DNA from 2 places in the Variovorax sp. RCC_210 genome. Region 1 is predicted to be linked to the other one. Evidence: riboswitches for the same ligand, from Rfam matches in the RefSeq annotation. Region 1 holds a riboswitch; the other holds the start of a gene.
What was found. A riboswitch is a leader RNA that binds a small molecule or an ion and turns the genes downstream of it on or off. The one in region 1 is predicted to bind glycine.
Positions count from the first base shown of each region.

Region 2: another riboswitch for glycine. It lies ahead of AB6807_RS33355 (ABC transporter substrate-binding protein); the one in region 1 lies ahead of AB6807_RS26580 (D-amino acid dehydrogenase).

Region 1 is NZ_JBFUPJ010000011.1:76,246-84,799, reverse strand. It holds gene AB6807_RS26585 (FIST C-terminal domain-containing protein) at 1-1,265, shown strand, start outside; gene AB6807_RS26580 (D-amino acid dehydrogenase) at 1,291-2,592, opposite strand; glycine riboswitch at 2,684-2,800, opposite strand; glycine riboswitch at 2,835-2,924, opposite strand; gene rfbB (dTDP-glucose 4,6-dehydratase) at 3,046-4,143, shown strand; gene rfbD (dTDP-4-dehydrorhamnose reductase) at 4,140-5,030, shown strand; gene rfbA (glucose-1-phosphate thymidylyltransferase RfbA) at 5,071-5,967, shown strand; gene rfbC (dTDP-4-dehydrorhamnose 3,5-epimerase) at 5,964-6,512, shown strand; gene AB6807_RS26555 (glycosyltransferase) at 6,673-8,554, shown strand, end outside.
Region 2 is NZ_JBFUPJ010000017.1:80,252-88,805, reverse strand. It holds gene AB6807_RS33375 (M81 family metallopeptidase) at 1-573, opposite strand, end outside; gene AB6807_RS33370 (dipeptide ABC transporter ATP-binding protein) at 642-2,261, opposite strand; gene AB6807_RS33365 (ABC transporter permease) at 2,265-3,224, opposite strand; gene AB6807_RS33360 (ABC transporter permease) at 3,269-4,210, opposite strand; gene AB6807_RS33355 (ABC transporter substrate-binding protein) at 4,239-5,822, opposite strand; glycine riboswitch at 5,988-6,112, opposite strand; gene AB6807_RS33350 (hypothetical protein) at 6,266-7,105, opposite strand; gene AB6807_RS33345 (ATP-binding cassette domain-containing protein) at 7,194-7,844, shown strand; gene AB6807_RS33340 (NADP-dependent isocitrate dehydrogenase) at 8,039-8,554, shown strand, end outside.

The DNA.
Region 1 (8,554 bases):
CCGGTCATGCCACCCATCCCCAGTGGCGCATGGCAGCCGGCCTCGTGCTGGCTCAGTTGCGCGCGCAGATGGCCTTGCCCGACTACGCGTCAGCCCCCACGCTCGGGCTGCTCTACATCACCGACCACTACGCGAGCGAGGCGCAGGACATCCTCGACCACCTGAGCGCCGAGCTGCCCGAGGTGACGGACTGGTCGGGCACCGTCGGCATCGGCGTGTCGGCCAACAATGCCGAATATTTCGACGAACCCGGCATCAGCCTGATGCTGTGCGCGCTGCCCAGCGATCAGTACCGCGTGTTTTCGGGCGTGGCGCCGCTGGGCAATTCGGAGATGAGCGGCTTCGAGGCGCACACGGCGCTGGTGCATGCCGACCCTGCCACGCCCGACTTGGCCGAGTTGGTCGGCGAGATGGCCGGGCGCACCGACACCGGCTACCTGTTCGGCGGGCTGTCTTCCGGGCGCGGCGGCTCGCTGCAGTTCGCCATCGGCGGCAACGGCAACATCCGCGGCCACGGGGCGGCGGGCGGGGTGTTTTCCGGCGGCATGTCGGGCGTGGTGTTCGGCGAGGGCGTGCGCGTGGTCTCGCGCGTCACGCAGGGCTGCCAGCCGTTGCGCTCGGGCGCCGTGCGCGAGCGCGAAATCACCGAGGCCGACGGCAACCTGCTGCTCAAGCTCGACGGCCAGCCTGCGCTCGACGTGCTGCTGGCCGACCTGCAGGTGTCGCTCGAGCGGCCGCAGGAGGCCATCGACGCCGTGCGCAACACGCTGGTCGGGCTGGCCGACGCGGGCAGCGACGGCATCCGCCGCACCGGCGACCTGGGCGCCGACGTGCTGGTGCGCCACATCATCGGCCTGGACCCCACGCGGCGCGGCATCGCCATTGCCGACACCGCCGAGGCCGGCATGCGCCTGACCTTCTGCCGCCGCAACGCGCAGGCCGCGCGGGCCGACCTGATGCGCATCTGCGCGGAAATCCGCGAAGAGCTGGAGCCCGAGGAACAGACCCTGGCCACCGCGCGCGCCGTGGCCGCGGGCGAGGCCGAGGCGGCCCCGCACCCGGCGCGGCGCATCGCGGGCGCGGTGTACGTGAGCTGCTCCGGGCGCGGCGGACCGCACTTCGGTGCGCCGGGCGCGGAGCTGCAGATCGTGCGGCACGCGCTGGGCGACGTGCCGCTGGTGGGGTTCTTCGCGGCGGGCGAAATCGCCCGGCATCACCTGTATGGCTATACCGGGGTGCTGACGGTGTTCACCAGCAACGACTGACCGGCCCGCAGGCCGGTCGAGTCGATCAGGCCGGCTGCAGCACGCGCGGCTGCGGCGCGGGCATGCCGGTGAACGCGAAATCGACCTCCGGCGCCAGCCCGCTCACGATGCGGGCGATCGACTTGCCCGAGCCGCACGCGTGCGTCCAGCCCAGCGTGCCGTGGCCCGTGTTCAGGAACAGGTTGGCGAGCTTGGTCTTGCCGATCAGCGGCACGTTGCTCGGCGTGGCCGGGCGCAGGCCGGTCCAGAACTGCGCCTGCGTGGTGTCGCCGGCGCCGGGGAACAGTTCTTCGACGCGGCGCACGATGGCCTCGCAGCGCACCTGGTTCAGGTCGCGGTCGTAGCCGTTGAGCTCGGCCGTGCCGGCGATGCGCAGGCGGTCGCCCGTCTCCGAGGTGTAGCGCGAGAACACCAGCTTGAACTCGTCGTCGGTCAGCGAGACCTGGTGCGCCTTGGCGGCGTCCTTCACGGGCAGCGTCACCGAATAGCCCTTGGCCGGGTAGATCGGCAGGCGGATGCCCAGCGGCGCGGCGAGCAGCGGGCTCAGCGAGCCCATCGCCATCACGAAGGCGTCGCCGCGAATGCGCTGGAAACGGCCTTCGTTGTCGGTCACCTCGACGTGGTCGATGGCGCCGCCGGCTTCGCGCAGTGCGGTGATGGTGTGGCTCATGAGGAACTTCACGCCGGCCGCGGCGGCGAGCTTCGACAGTTCGCGCGCGAAGCGGTTGGCATCGCCCGACTCGTCCTCGGCCGTGAAGGTGGCGCCGGCCAGCTTCGGGCGGATGTGGGCGAGGGCTGGCTCGATCTTCACCGCCTCGTCGGCCGAGATGACCTGGCGTTCGCAGCCCAGGGCGCGCATCTGCTCGGCGGGGGCGAGGGCGCCGTCGAACTCCTTCTGCGTCGTATAGAAGTGCAGGATGCCTTGGGTGCGCTGGTCGTAGTCGATTCGCGTGTCGCGGCGCAACTGTTGCAACATCTCGCGGCTGTAGGTGCCCAGGCGAACGATTTGTTCGATGTTGTGGCGGGTGCGCGCCGGCGTGCATTCGCGCAGGAACTGCAGGCCCCAGAGCCACTGGCGCATGTCCGCGCGGATGCGAAAGAGCAGCGGGGCGTCTTCCTTGCCCAGCCATTGCAGCACCTTGAGCGGCGCGCTGGGGTTGGCCCAGGGTTCGGCATGGCTCACCGAGATCTGCCCGCCGTTGGCGAAGCTGGTTTCGGCGGCCGGGGTGGCCTGCCGGTCGATCACGGTCACTTCGTGGCCGAGTTGCTGGAGGTAGTAAGCCGAGGTCACGCCGAGCAGGCCGGCGCCAAGAACGATCACGCGCATTTCAAGTACCTTTGAGGTTGCAGCGCTTGAACGACGGGCGTGGTGTGCTATTGAATCAATAGCAGGCAACCGGACGACCGAAGTCCAAGTTGCCGCTCCCCCTGTCCTCGGTACCTGAGAGATTCACCTGTTGCGCCATTGCAACGGGTTTGCTCCTTCGGTGCATCGCGACCAATGAACGGTGCGATGGCTCTCCAGACGGCGTTTGATGTGGTGCAGTACTGACCCCTTGCCGAAGCCTTTTCAAGACTTCGTCGGGCCGACCTGAGCGTTTATGGGAGTTTGCGCCTTCGGTAGGGCCACCGGGTGGCCCGCTCTCCTGCAGTGCCGCGATTGTAAACACGGGGTGAAGAGAACGGTAACGTCTTGTGTTTCGGCCTGTTGACCCAATGGGATAATCGCGCGTTACGTTCATTGCGACAAGGCGATGACTTCCAACATTCAGGGGACTCCATGATCTTGGTTACCGGCGGCGCTGGCTTCATTGGCGCCAATTTCGTACTCGACTGGATCGCGAACAGCGACGAGCCGGTCGTGAATCTCGACAAGTTGACCTACGCGGGCAACCTCGAGACCCTCGCGTCGCTCAAGGGCAACCCCCGACACATCTTCGTGCAGGGCGACATCGGCGACAGCGCCCTTATCGACCGCCTGCTGGCCGAGCACAAGCCGCGCGCCGTGGTCAACTTTGCCGCCGAGTCGCACGTCGACCGCTCCATCCACGGCCCCGAAGACTTCGTGCAGACCAACGTGCTCGGCACCTTCCGCCTGCTCGAGTCGGTGCGCGGTTTCTGGAGCGCGCTGCCGGCCGACGAGAAGACCGCCTTCCGCTTCCTGCACGTGTCGACCGACGAGGTGTACGGCTCGCTTTCCAAGACCGACGCCGCCTTCACCGAAGAGCACAAGTACGAGCCCAACAGCCCGTACTCGGCGAGCAAGGCCGCCAGCGACCACCTCGTGCGCGCCTGGCACCACACCTACGGCCTGCCGGTGCTCACCACCAACTGCTCGAACAACTACGGTCCCTTCCACTTCCCCGAGAAGCTGATCCCGTTGATGATCGTCAACGCGCTGGCCGGCAAGCCGCTGCCCGTGTACGGCGACGGCATGCAGGTGCGCGACTGGCTCTACGTGAAGGACCACTGCAGCGCCATCCGCCGCGTGCTCGAGGCCGGCCGGCTCGGTGAAACCTACAACGTCGGCGGCTGGAACGAGAAGCCCAACATCGAGATCGTCAACACCGTGTGTGCGCTGCTCGACGAGTTGCGCCCCAAGGCCGACGGCAAGCCGTACAACGCGCAGATCACGTACGTCACCGACCGCCCCGGCCACGACCGCCGCTACGCCATCGACGCGCGCAAGCTGGAGCGCGAACTCGGCTGGAAGCCCGCCGAGACCTTCGACACCGGCATCCGCAAGACGGTGGAGTGGTACCTCGCGAACAGCGAGTGGGTGCACAACGTGCAAAGCGGTGCCTACCGCGAGTGGGTCGAAAAGCAATACGACGCCGCACCTGCAGCATCGACCGCACCGACGAAGGCCGCGGCATGAAGCTGCTGCTGCTGGGCAAGGGCGGGCAGGTCGGCTGGGAACTGCAGCGCAGCCTGGCGCCGCTCGGTGAGCTGGTGGCGCTCGACTTCGACAGCACCGATTTCCACGCCGACTTCAGCCGGCCCGAGCAGCTGGCGGAGACCGTGCTCAAGGTGCGCCCCGACGTCATCGTCAATGCCGCGGCGCACACCGCCGTCGACAAGGCCGAGAGCGAGCCCGAGTTCGCGCGCAAGCTCAACGCCACCTCGCCCGGCGTGGTGGCCGAGGCGGCCCGGCAGATCGGCGCGCTGATGGTGCATTACTCGACCGACTACGTCTTCGACGGCAGCGGCAGCAAGCCCTGGAAGGAAGACGACGCGACCGGCCCGCTCAGCGTATACGGCCAGACCAAGCTCGAGGGCGAGCAGCTGGTGGCGCAGAACTGCCCGAAGCACCTGATCTTTCGCACCAGCTGGGTGTATGCGGCGCGGGGCGGCAACTTCGCCAAGACCATGCTGCGGCTGGCCAAGGAGCGCGACAAGCTGACCGTCATCGACGACCAGTTCGGCGCCCCCACCGGAGCGGAACTGCTGGCCGACGTGACCGCGCACGCCATTCGCGCGACGCTGCAAGACCCGTCGAAAGCCGGGCTGTACCACGCGATTGCCGGCGGCGAGACCACCTGGCACGGCTACGCGCGCTTCGTGCTCGAGCTGGCGCAGCAGGCGGGTGTCGAGCTGAAGGCGGGCCCCGATGCCGTCGAGGCCGTGCCGACCAGCGCGTTTCCGACGCCGGCGAAGCGGCCGCACAACTCGCGCCTGGACACTTCCAAACTGCAGGCCACCTTCGGCCTGCGCCTGCCGCCTTGGCAGGAAGGCGTTGCGCGCATGCTGCGCGAAACGCTCTGAGAACAGACGACAAGAAGCGAATTCACACGAGAAGAAACGCATGACCACGACAACGCAACGCAAGGGCATCATCCTGGCCGGTGGATCGGGCACCCGCCTGCACCCGGCCACGCTGGCCATGAGCAAGCAACTGCTGCCGGTGTACGACAAGCCGATGATCTATTACCCCCTCAGCACGCTGATGCTCGGCGGCATGCGCGACATTTTGATCATCAGCACGCCGCAGGACACGCCTCGCTTCCAGCAGCTGCTGGGCGACGGCAGCCAGTGGGGCATCAACCTGCAGTACGCGGTGCAGCCGAGCCCGGACGGGCTGGCGCAGGCGTTCATCATCGGTGAGCAGTTCGTGGGGAATTCGCCGAGTGCGCTGGTGTTGGGGGACAACATCTTTTATGGGCACGATCTGGCGCACCTGCTGGGCGGCGCCGATGCGAAGGACGCTGGTGCGACGGTGTTCGCGTACCACGTGCATGACCCGGAGCGCTACGGTGTGGTTGCGTTCGATGCGGCAGGAAAGGCCAGCAGCATCGAGGAAAAGCCGCTGAAGCCGAAGAGCAGCTATGCGGTGACGGGCCTGTACTTCTATGACAACCAGGTGGTGGACATCGCCAAGGCGGTGAAGCCGAGCGCGCGCGGCGAGTTGGAAATCACGGCGGTCAATCAGGCTTACCTCGACCTAGGCCAACTCAGCGTGCAGATCATGCAGCGCGGCTATGCGTGGCTGGATACCGGCACGCATGAGAGCCTGCTCGAAGCGGGCCAATTCATCGCGACCCTTGAACATCGTCAAGGGCTGAAGATTGCCTGCCCGGAAGAAATCGCTTGGCGCAACGGGTTTATCGATCGTGAGCAGTTGGCCAAGTTGGCTGCGCCGCTGCAAAAGAATGGTTACGGCAAATACCTGAACCACCTGCTCGCCGAGGAGGTTCGTTCATGAACGTGATCAAGACAGCCATTCCCGAGGTGCTGATCATCGAGCCGAAAGTGTTCGGCGATGCACGTGGCTTCTTTTTCGAGAGCTTCAACCAACGCGCATTCGACGAAGCCGTTGGCAAGAAATTTGAATTTGTCCAAGACAACCATTCCAAATCGTCGCGTGGCGTGCTCCGAGGCTTGCACTACCAGATTCAGAATGCGCAGGGCAAGCTGGTGCGCGTTGCCCGCGGCGCGGTGTTCGACGTGGCAGTAGACATCAGGCGCTCGTCTTCGACCTTCGGCCATTGGGTCGGCACCGAACTCAACGACCAGAACCACAAGCAGCTATGGATTCCGCCGGGGTTCGCGCACGGGTTCTTCGTTCTGAGCGAAAGCGCGGATTTCTTGTACAAGACCACCGACTACTACTCGCCCGAGCACGAAAGGTGCATCGCCTGGAACGACGCTGATCTGCGTATCGAATGGCCCGATATCGGCGTCCTGCCGCAATTGTCGGAAAAGGACAGCGGAGGTTTGCCGCTGAAGCAGGCAAATATTTTCGACTGAAAAGTTTCCGTTTTCCGCACAAAATTTCCTGAGCGAAATTAGGCTGTTTCAATTCACTGCGAGCTTGACGATGTTATCGGCATCGGCACCTTTTTTGAAGCCTTCGAACGGACTGAGCGGATTTGCAATGATGCAGGTTAATGAGTGGTGGAAGTAGATAATGAATGTCAAGGATGTGCTGGTACGCGCTGTCCGGTATGTGAGGGAATATCGAGCCGCCAGCCTGGTTAAAAGGTCTGGCCTCTTCGACAGGGACTGGTATCTAACGAGGAACCCAGACGTTTCAGCCAAGGACGCGTTGTCGCACTTCCTTCGTTTCGGGGGGAAAGAAGGAAGAGCTCCCAGCGAGAAATTCGACTCGGCGTGGTATCTCCAGACGTACAAGGATGTTGCGCTCAGCGGAGCAAATCCACTTGTCCACTATCTCCAGTGGGGAACCAGCGAAGGCCGCGAAATAGCTGGCACCTATTCAGGTGTTGCCGGTTCTCCCAACGCCTATTCAATCAACGGCGTGCTGCTGAGCGAGCAAGAGGCTCGCGACCTCGAAATTCTTCGTGCCACCGATCTGTTCGATCCCGAGTGGTATCTGGAGACCTATCCTCACCTCCATGGTCAGGATCCTTATTTGCATTTCCTGCGATATGGCGGGTTCGAAGGACTCAAGGGAAGCGAAGAATTCGATTGTGCGTGGTACGGGGACATCTACCCCGATGTCGTTTTGCACAACGTGCACCCTCTGCTCCACTATCTGGAGCACGGAATCAAGGAAGGCCGCTTCAAGGGCATGAATCCAAGGATCTCGGCCGTCGTGAAGCAAACGGTCGCAGATTTAATGGCACTCGACCCCGAAATCGAAGCTTGCCATCCCTTACATGGCAAGCATCTTCGGCTTCGACCGAATTTCAGTATGCCGGTCGACGAGCTCGGTGTCGCCTGGCGTGAGATCTTCAACGATCTTCCAGACGGTATCGAGCACATTCTTTTCATGCCTTGGCTGGTCAAGGGCGGCGCAGACTTGGCTGGCGTCAACATGGTGCGGGCGGCTCAGGAAAAACTGGGTGTCCGGGCCGTGCTGCTGGTGTTGACGGACCATGCAAACGTGGATGCCTTCGATTGGCTGCCCACGGGAACGCAAGTGCTGGTTCTTTCCGACTACGACGCAAAGCTAAATCAAAAAAACCGGCAACGAATTGTCGAAGCACTGATATTCGCGATTCAACCCGCGTCCATCATGAATGTGAACAGCTTGGCGTGCTGGGACGCCATTCTGGAAAAGGGCCGCGCCTTCAAGAAAATCTGCCGAATTCATGTTGCATTGTTTTGCCGTGATTTCACTGAAGATGGCCGTGGTGCAGGTTATGCAGATACCCACTTCCGGACTGGCATCATGAATGTCGATACGGTTTATTTCGATACTCAGGTGTTTTTGGACGAAGTAGCCGAAAGATTCGGACTAACAAAATCTCTCAAGCAGAAGTTGAAGTTTTTGCCGCAGCCCGCATTGGACGGCGTTCATCCCTCGCATGGAAATGAAGCGTTGGCCAATTCCCAGCCCGCGGTATTCTGGGCCGGACGATTCTGCTATCAAAAAAATACGGAATTACTGGTTCGAATTATCAAAAAGAAGCCGCCTGTTTCACTGGATATTTATGGAGGAGGCGAGTTCGCGCGCGAGACCGAATTGAAGTCGCTCGCGAGCGGATTTCAAAACGTCAGCGTCCTGGGGTTTTTCTCATCGTTCAACAAGCTTCCTCTGGAAAAATACAGCGCATTTCTTTTTACGTCGCGCTTCGAGGGAATGCCAACGGTTCTTATCAACGCGGCAGCAGCAGGCGTTCCGATCATCGCGAGCAATGTCGGTGGAGTATCGGAATTGGTCACGCAGGAAACAGGTTGGTTGATCGATGCATTGGACGACGAAAACGCATATTGCGCGGCAATTCAGCAGATCATCGGCGACCCCGCAGAGGTCGCAAGGCGTCAGGAAGCAATGAAGAAAAAGTTGGGGACAGAGCGCTCGTGGAGCGCGTTCAAGTCGAAGC
Region 2 (8,554 bases), on a different contig from region 1:
GCCGCGCGCCATGCGGCGCTCCAGCAGCGTGGCGGCCAGGCGGCCGGTGTCGGCCATGTCGATGTGCGGGTAGGTGCGGTAGGTGGCCAGCGCGTCGGCCTCGGCCAGCATCTGCGCGGTGATGTTGCCGTGCAGGTCCAGGCTCGCGACGATGGGCACGTCGGGCCCCACCAGCGTGCGGATGCGCGCGATGAGTTCGCCCTCGGGGTCTTCCAGGTGCTCGGTCACGGCCGCGCCGTGCAGGTCGAGGTACACCGCGTCGATGCCGCCGTCGGCCAGCGCGGCGGCCAGGTCTTCGGTGATGGCGCCCGCAATGCGCTCGAAGGCGTCTTCGGTCACGTGCGCGGACGGCGTGGCGCCGGCCCATGCCGATGGCACCAGCGACCAGCCCTTCTCGCGCGCCGCGTCGATGAAGCCGCCCACCGGAATGTTGCGCCCCGCATAGGCCTCGACGATGGCCGCGCCGCGCCGGTACGGCGGAAAGCTGGAGCCCGCGTTGAACGCGGCCCAGTCGGCCTTGCTGGGCGCGAAGGTGTTGGTTTCATGCTGGAAACCGGCGATGAAGACTTTCATGGATTCCTTTTTTTTCCTGGACGTGGGAACGAAGATATCTCTAGCTGCGTATTTCTAGCTGCGTATTTCTAGCTGCGTGCAAAGGCAAAGTCGCGCCCCGGCGCGGCAGCCAGCAGTTTGCGCGTGTAGGCGTGCTGCGGTGCGAAGAACACGTCTTTCACCGCGCCGCGCTCCACGATTTCACCCTGGCTCATGACGAGCACGCTGTCGCAGATCTGGCTGGCCACGCGCAGGTCGTGGGTGATGAAGAGAATGCCGATCTTCAGCCGCTGCTGGATCTCGTCGAGCAGCCGCAGTATTTGCGCCTGCACCGACACGTCCAGCGCCGACACCGCCTCGTCGGCGATCAGCACCTTGGGGTCGCAGGCCAGCGCGCGCGCAATCGAGATGCGCTGGCGCTGCCCGCCCGAGAACTCGCTGGGGTAGCGGCGCAGCGCGTCGGGCGACAGGCGCACCAGGTGCATCAGCTCCTCGGCCCGCGCCCAGGCCTGGTCGTGCGGCGTGCCGAAATTCACCGGCCCTTCGACGATGGACGCGCCCACGGTCTGGCGCGGGTTCAGCGAGCGGTACGGGTCCTGGAAAATCACCTGCACCGTACGGCGAAACGGCGACAGCGCGCGCCCCGTGGCATGCGCCACCGAGCGGCCGTCGGCAAAGATGTCGCCCGAGCTCGGGTCGATCAGCCGCGCGATGCAGCGCGCCACCGTCGACTTGCCCGAACCCGATTCACCGACGATGCCCACGGTTTCGCCGGGCCGCACCGCCAGCGTCACGTCGCGCGCCGCGTTCACCGTGCGGCGCTTGCCGGGCCAGCTGCCGGTGACGTAGGTCTTGCAGATCTTCACCGCGTTGAGCAGCGGGTAGGCGTCGGCCACGGGCGGGCGCCTGGGCGCGGAGAGCTCGGGCACCGCGTCGAGCAGCATGCGCGTGTAGGGCTCGCGCGGCGCGGTGAGCACCGCGGTCTTGTCGCCCTTCTCGATCATGGCGCCCAGCTGCAGCACCACCACCTCGTCGGCAATCTCGGCCACCACGCCGAAGTCGTGCGTGATGAAGAGCACGGCGGTGCCGTTCTCGGTCTGCAGCTCGAGGATGAGCTTGAGGATCTCGGCCTGCGTGGTCACGTCGAGCGCGGTGGTGGGCTCGTCGCAGATCAGCAGCGCGGGCTTCAGGATGAGCGCCATCGCGATCACGATGCGCTGGCGCTGCCCGCCCGAGAGCTGGTGCGGGTACGAGGCGTAGATGCGCTCGGGCTCGGGCAGCCGCACGCGCGCCATGACGGCCAGGATCTTCTGGCGCCGCTCGGCCGCGCCCATGTGCACATGCTGCGCGAGCATTTCGTCGACCTGCGCGCCGCAGGTCATCACGGGGTTGAGCGCGGTCATGGGCTCCTGGAACACCATGGCCATCGACGGGCCGCGCAGCGCGCGCAACCGCGCTTGCGGCGCGGCCAGCAGGTTCTCGCCCTGCAGTTCGATGGTGCCGCGCACCGGCGTGAGCCCCGGCGGCAGCAGGCCCATCACCGCGTTGGCGATCACCGACTTGCCCGAGCCCGACTCGCCGAGCAGGCAGACGATCTTGCCGGGCGGCACGTCGAAGGAAATGTGCTCGACCGCGTGCGTGCGGTCGGCGCCCGGGGGCAAGGCGATGGCGAGATCGCGCACGGAAAGAACTGCGGCGTTGTTCGTCATGCCTCAGCCTCCGCGCTTGTTGAACTTGGGGTCGAGCGTGTCGCGCAGCCCGTCGCCCAGGATGTTGACCGCCAGCACCGTGAGCGCCAGGAAGATGCCCGGGAACAGCACGTTGTGCGGGAACTGGTTGAACTGCGCGCGGCCCTCGGCCATGATGTTTCCCCAGGTCGCCATGTCCGCCGGCAGGCCCACGCCCAGGAACGACAGAATGGCCTCGACCAATATCGCCGAGGCGCACACATAGGTCGCCTGGATGATGAGCGGCGCAATCGCGTTCGGCAGAATGTGTCGCACCAAGATTTTCCAGGTGGGCGTGTCCAGCGCAATGGCCGCCTCCACGTACGGCTCCTCGCGCACCGTGAGCACCACCGAGCGCACCAGCCGCGCCACGCGCGGAATCTCGGGCACCGCAATGGCCACCACCACCGTGAGCAGCTTGCCGCCGAACAGCGCCACCAGGCTGATCGCGAACAGGATGCCGGGAATGGCCATGACGCCGTCCATCAGCCGCATGAGCACGCTGTCGATGCGCCTGAAGTAGCCGCCCAGCAGCCCCACGAGCATGCCGAACACCATGGCCAGCGCGGCCACCGCGATGCCCACGGTGAGCGACACGCGCGCGCCGTACAGCGTGCGGCTCCAGATGTCGCGCCCAAGGCTGTCGGTGCCCATGACGAACAGGTGCTCGAAGGTGTCGCCGGCCAGGCTGTTGAACTCGCCGCGCGTGCCCGGCAGGATGTTCGAGCTGCCGGGGTCGATGGCGGTCGGGTCGATGGTGCCCAGCCAGGGCGCGGCCAGCGACATGAGCACCAGCAGCACCAGCACGCTGCCGCCCGCGCGCACCGACCAGTTGGCCAGGATGCGCTTGAGCAGCGAGCGGCGCCGGGGCGGCGGCAGTGCTTCCGCGGCGGCATCGGGTGCATCGGGTGCATCGGGTGAAAGGGAAAGAGATGAATCGGTCATGGTGTTTGTTCGGGGCGGTTCCGTGGTTCCATGGTTCGGTGACTTCAGTACCGGATGCGTGGGTCGAACACCAGGTAGCTCACATCGATCAGCAGATTGATGAGCACGTAGATGACCGAGAAGAACAGCGTGATGCCCTGGATGAGCGGAAAGTCGCGCGACAGCACCGCATCGACCGTGAGCTGCCCGAGCCCCGGGATGGCGAACACCGTTTCGGTGACCACCACGCCGCCGATGAGCAGCGCGATGCCGATGCCGATCACCGTGACGATGGGAATCGCCGCGTTGGCCAGCGCATGGCGCATGAGCAGGCGCTTTTCCGAAATGCCCTTGGCGCGCGCGGTGCGGATGTAGTCCTCGGTCATGGCCTCGGCCACCGCGGCGCGGGTGACGCGCGCAATCAGCGCCACGTAGATGACCGACAGCGTGATCGACGGCAGCACCAGGTGCTTGAGCCACAGCAGCGGCCCCTGGCTCAGGCGCGCGTAGCCCTGCACCGGCAGCCACTGAAGATGCAACGCGAAGATCCAGATCAGCACGTAGCCGATGACGAAGGCCGGAATGGAAAAACCCATCACCGAGAAACCCATCAGCATGCGGTCCAGCCAGCCGCCATGCCGCCACGCCGCGATCACCCCCAGCGGCACCGCGATGAGGATGGTGACCACCAGCGTCACCGCCGCCAGCGACACCGTGGCCTCGATGCGCTGGCCGATCAGCTCGGCCACCGTCTTCTTCATGAAGTACGACTCGCCCAGGTTGCCCTGCAGCAGCTGCGCGCTCCAGTGGAAGAACTGCACCGGCAGCGACTGGTTGAGCCCCAGCTGCTCGCGCACCTTGGCGATGTTCTCGCTGGTGCCGCTGTCGCCCACGATGGCGGCCGCGGGGTCGCCGGGCGCGAGCCGCAGCATCAGGAACACGATGAGCGCGACGATGACGAGCACCGGCACGGTCGACAGAATGCGGCGTGCAAGAAAAAGCAGCATGGGGCGGTTCCGTGAGTGGCGTGCGCGATCAGTTCTTCTTCAGGTTCCAGAACACACCCACCGGCGAGCGCACCAGCCCGCTCACCACGCCCTTGCGGTAGGCCGTGAGCGGCTTGTATTCACCAATGGGCGCGTAGATGCCGGTGTCGTACACGCGCTGCTGGATGGCCGTGGCCAGTTCCTTCCTCTTGGGCTCGTCGGCCGTGGCGAGAAACTCCGACTTCAGCTGCTCCAGCTTGTCGTCGGTGGCCCAGCCGAACCAGCCCTTCTCGCCGTTGCCGGTGAGCGGCGCGAAGAACATCGGGTTCATGTTGTCTGCGATGCCCCAGCCGGTGATGAACAGGTTCCAGCCGCCGTTGGCCACCGGGTCTTTCTTGGCGCGCCGCGTGACCAGCGTGGGCCAGTCCATCGACTGCATGTCGACGTTGAAGCCGGCCTGCTTGAGCAGCTGCGCCATCACCGGCGGAAACTTGTTGAGCACCGCGAAGTCGGCCGGGTACATGAGCACCACGGGCTTGCCGTCGTAGCCCGCTTCCTTCAGCAGCGCCTTGGCCTTTTCGAACTGCGGCTTGCCGGTGAAGTAGCTCGCCTTGTCGGAGGCATAGGCCGAGCCGCACGGGTAGATGGAGGCGCAGCTGTTGTAGAGCTCCTTGTGCACCAGTTGCGCGCGCATCAGCGCTTCCTGGTTGATGGCCATGAACGCGGCCTGCGCGATCTTCGGGTTGTCGAAGGGCGGGATGAAGTGGTTCAGGTGCAGCGCGAACGAGCCCTTGGGCACCGGGCTGTCGATGGTGATGGCGGGGTTGTTCTTCAGCGCCGTGTACTGCTCGGACGGCACCCACTCGATCATGTCGACCTCGCCGTTGGCCAGCGCGTTGGCCTGGGTTTGCGCGTCTTTCAGCACGATCCATTCCATGCGGTCGACGTACACGTTCTTGCCGCCGGCGGTGCCCGAGGGGGCCTCGGTGCGCGGCACGTACTTGGTGTTCTTCAGGTAGACGATCTTCTCTCCGGGGCGGTACTCGTCCTTCTTGAAGATGTAGGGGCCGGAGCCGGTGGCGTCGTCGATCTGCTTGTCGGCGGGCGTGGCGGCCACGCGCGCGGGCATGATGAAAGGCGGGTTCGAAGAGGGCTTGCTCAGCGCGTCGAGCACCATGCCGAAGCTGTCCTTGAACACCAGCTTGAACGTGTTGGCGTCCACCGCCTCGGCCTTGTCCAGCGCGGTGAACATCTTCTGGCCCAGGCCATCGCGCTGGCCCCAGCGCTTCAGCGAGGCGATGACGTCTTCGGACGTGACGGGCTTGCCGTCATGAAAGGCCAGGCTCTTGCGCAGCGTGAAGGTCCAGGTTTTTCCGTCGGGGCTGGTGGTGTACTTGTCGACCATCTGCGGATGCACCTTGCCTTGCTCGTCCACGCCGAACAGCGTGTCGTACACCATGTAGCCGTGGTTGCGCGTGACGAAGGCGGTGGTCCAGATCGGGTCGAGGATCTTCAGGTCGGACTGCGGCACCAGGCGCAGCACCTTGCCCGCGTCCTGCGCGAAGGCAGCGGCAGCGGCCGTGGCCAGCAACGCGCCCGCGAACATGGCTTTCAGTTGTCGTTTCGTCAGCATGGATCAGTTCTCCGGTTGAAAAAGAAAGGCGCGAACACGCGCAACGCCGCGGCACACGTACTGCATGCGGCGTGGCAGCGTGGCGGCCTGGCGGCGTTGCGGAAAACAGGTCATGAAGAAAGCGGCTCCGGAAGCGAACAAGGACACGCCGCACGCAATGCGCGGTGTGCCCCTGCTGTCCTTTTGCCTGAGAGATTCACCCTGCGCGCACATCGCACAGGGCTTGCCCCTTCGGCGGCTGCCCTCGGCCCTTGCAACGGGGCCGGTCAGCGCTCTCCAGCGTCAGTAAAAATCCAGTCTTGGGACCTGAGCGTTATGGGCTGTCGCCTTCGGTAATGCACTAACTCGACGCATCGGGCCGGCATTTCTCCTGGATCAACTTCTCAAAGCAGATTGCGTGCCAAAAGCAGCAATCCGCGAGAAAGCTGCGCCGCAGTCAACGTCTACTGCGGGCCGCCGCAGAAGTCCGCGCGTTCGGTCGTCTTCGCGGTGAAGCGGATGCGCGAGGTGGTGGTGGCGCGCTGCGGCTCGCCTTGCGGCCACTCGCTCTGCAGCCACGTGTACTGCCAGTCGTACGGCGCGCCGGGCTTGGCCGCCTGGCCGTACGCGATGCGCAGGCTGCCGTTGCTTTCGTCGTGGCAATGCTTGGAGGTCTTGTAGTCCTTCTCGCTGAAGCAGGCGCGGATCATCTTGAAGCACGAGAAGGGAATGCCGCGCTGCACGGCACTCCTCGCCTTGCCTTCGCCCTCGCCCTCGCCTTCACGTTCGCGTTCGAGCGGCACGAAGTCCGCCGTGTCGAACGACGCGCCGCCGCCCGAGTACATCTCCGACACGGTCTGCAGCACGGCCACCGCCCACTTGCCCTCGGCCGTCGGGTAGAGCGCGGGCGCGAGCGACAGGCGCATGTCGCGCGGGCCGGAGCCTTCGGCGCCGTCTTTCTTCAGCGCGTCGGCATAGGCGGAAAAATCGTTCAGCGTGGTGAGCTGCCATCCCTTGGCGTCGGTGCTTCGCTTCACGCGCGCCATGACCAGCGGCTCGGCGGAGAGCACCAGGTAGTCGCCGGGCGTGGCGCCGCGTGGGCGGTACAGGCCGATCTGCTGCACGTCGCAGGGCTGCGGCAGCAAGGCGCACAACCGGACGCGCCATTGCGGGTCGAGCGCCTCGGGCTTGTTCACGGCATCGAACACCTGCGCGGTGGGCGCGGCCGGTGCGGCGAGCGCGGGGCCCGCCATGAGCGCCAAGGTGAGCGACGCGAGGAAACCGGCGGTGAGCAGTTTTTTCATGGAGCCGAATGGTAGCCACGCATCGCAATTCGCGTCGGAGGTTTGCATGCCCACGCCGCGCGAGCGCTTGATAAAGTCGCCCGCGACCATGAACCCATCCAGCTCCGCTCCCTCTTCCCCCGTCCTGCAGATCGACGCGCTCGGCTTCGCCTACCCCGACCAGCCGGCCATCGCCTCGAACTGGAGCGCCCGCGTCGGCCCCGGCGTCACGCTGCTGTACGGCGACACGGGGGCCGGCAAGACGGCGCTGCTCCAGGTCATTGCGGGCGCGCTCCCGGCCAGGGGCGGCCTGACGGTGGCCGGCGCCAGCCTCGCCGCCGCGCCCGAGGCATACCGGCGCAACGTGTTCTTCGTCGACCCGTCCACCGACCGCTTCGACCAGAGCACGGTGCACGCCTGCACCGCCGCGCTGCGCGAGGGCGACGCGGGCTTCGACGAGGCACGGTGGCAGGCGCTGGTCGAGGGCCTTTCGCTCACGCCGCACCTGGAAAAGTCGATGTTCATGCTGTCGACCGGCTCCAAGCGCAAGGTGTGGCTGGCCGCGGCGCTGGCCTCGAGCCGCCCGCTGGTGCTGCTGGACGAGCCCACCGCGGCGCTGGACGCGGGCTCGGTGCGCTGCCTGTGGCGTTCGCTGGGCGAACTCGCAGGGCCGGCCACCGGGCGGGCCTTCGTGGTGGCCAGCGCCGAGCACATCGACGCCGTGCCGCTGGCAGCCACCATCAGCCTGCCGCTGCGCTGAAGCGCCTCGGCACCTTGCGCCTCCCCTGCGTACCACCCTGCGCAACCCCCATTGACAAGCCCCCTCGTGGGGGTGATCGCACCCATGGCGGGCCGAACCGGGCCCCGACGGGTGACAATCACGGATTCCGGCGGTTTGATCCCGCCTGAAGATTTCCAGCCAACCCGACAACCAGCATCTACGGAAGCAAGCGCATGAGCTCGAAGCAACCCACCATCGTCTACACCCTCACCGACGAGGCGCCCCTGCTGGCGACCTACGCGTTTTTGCCCATCATCCGCGCCTTCACCAACCCGGCCGGCATCAACGTCACCACGAGCGACATCTCCGTGGCCGCCCGCATCCTGGGTGAATTCCCCGAATTCCTGAGCGACGCGCAGAAAGTGCCCGACAACCTCACCGAACTCGGCAAGCTCACGCTGCAGGCCGACGCCAACATCATCAAGCTGCCCAACATCAGCGCCTCGGTGTCGCAGCTGAAGTCGGCCATCAAGGAACTGCAGGGCAAGGGCTACAAGATTCCCGACTACCCCGAGAACCCGACCAGCGACGAAGACAAGGACATTCGCGTGCGCTACAACAAGTGCACGGGCAGCGCGGTGAACCCGGTGCTGCGCGAAGGCAATTCCGACCGCCGCGCGCCCAAGGCCGTCAAGGAATACGCCCGCAAGAACCCGCACAGCATGGCCGACTGGAGCCAGGCCTCGCGC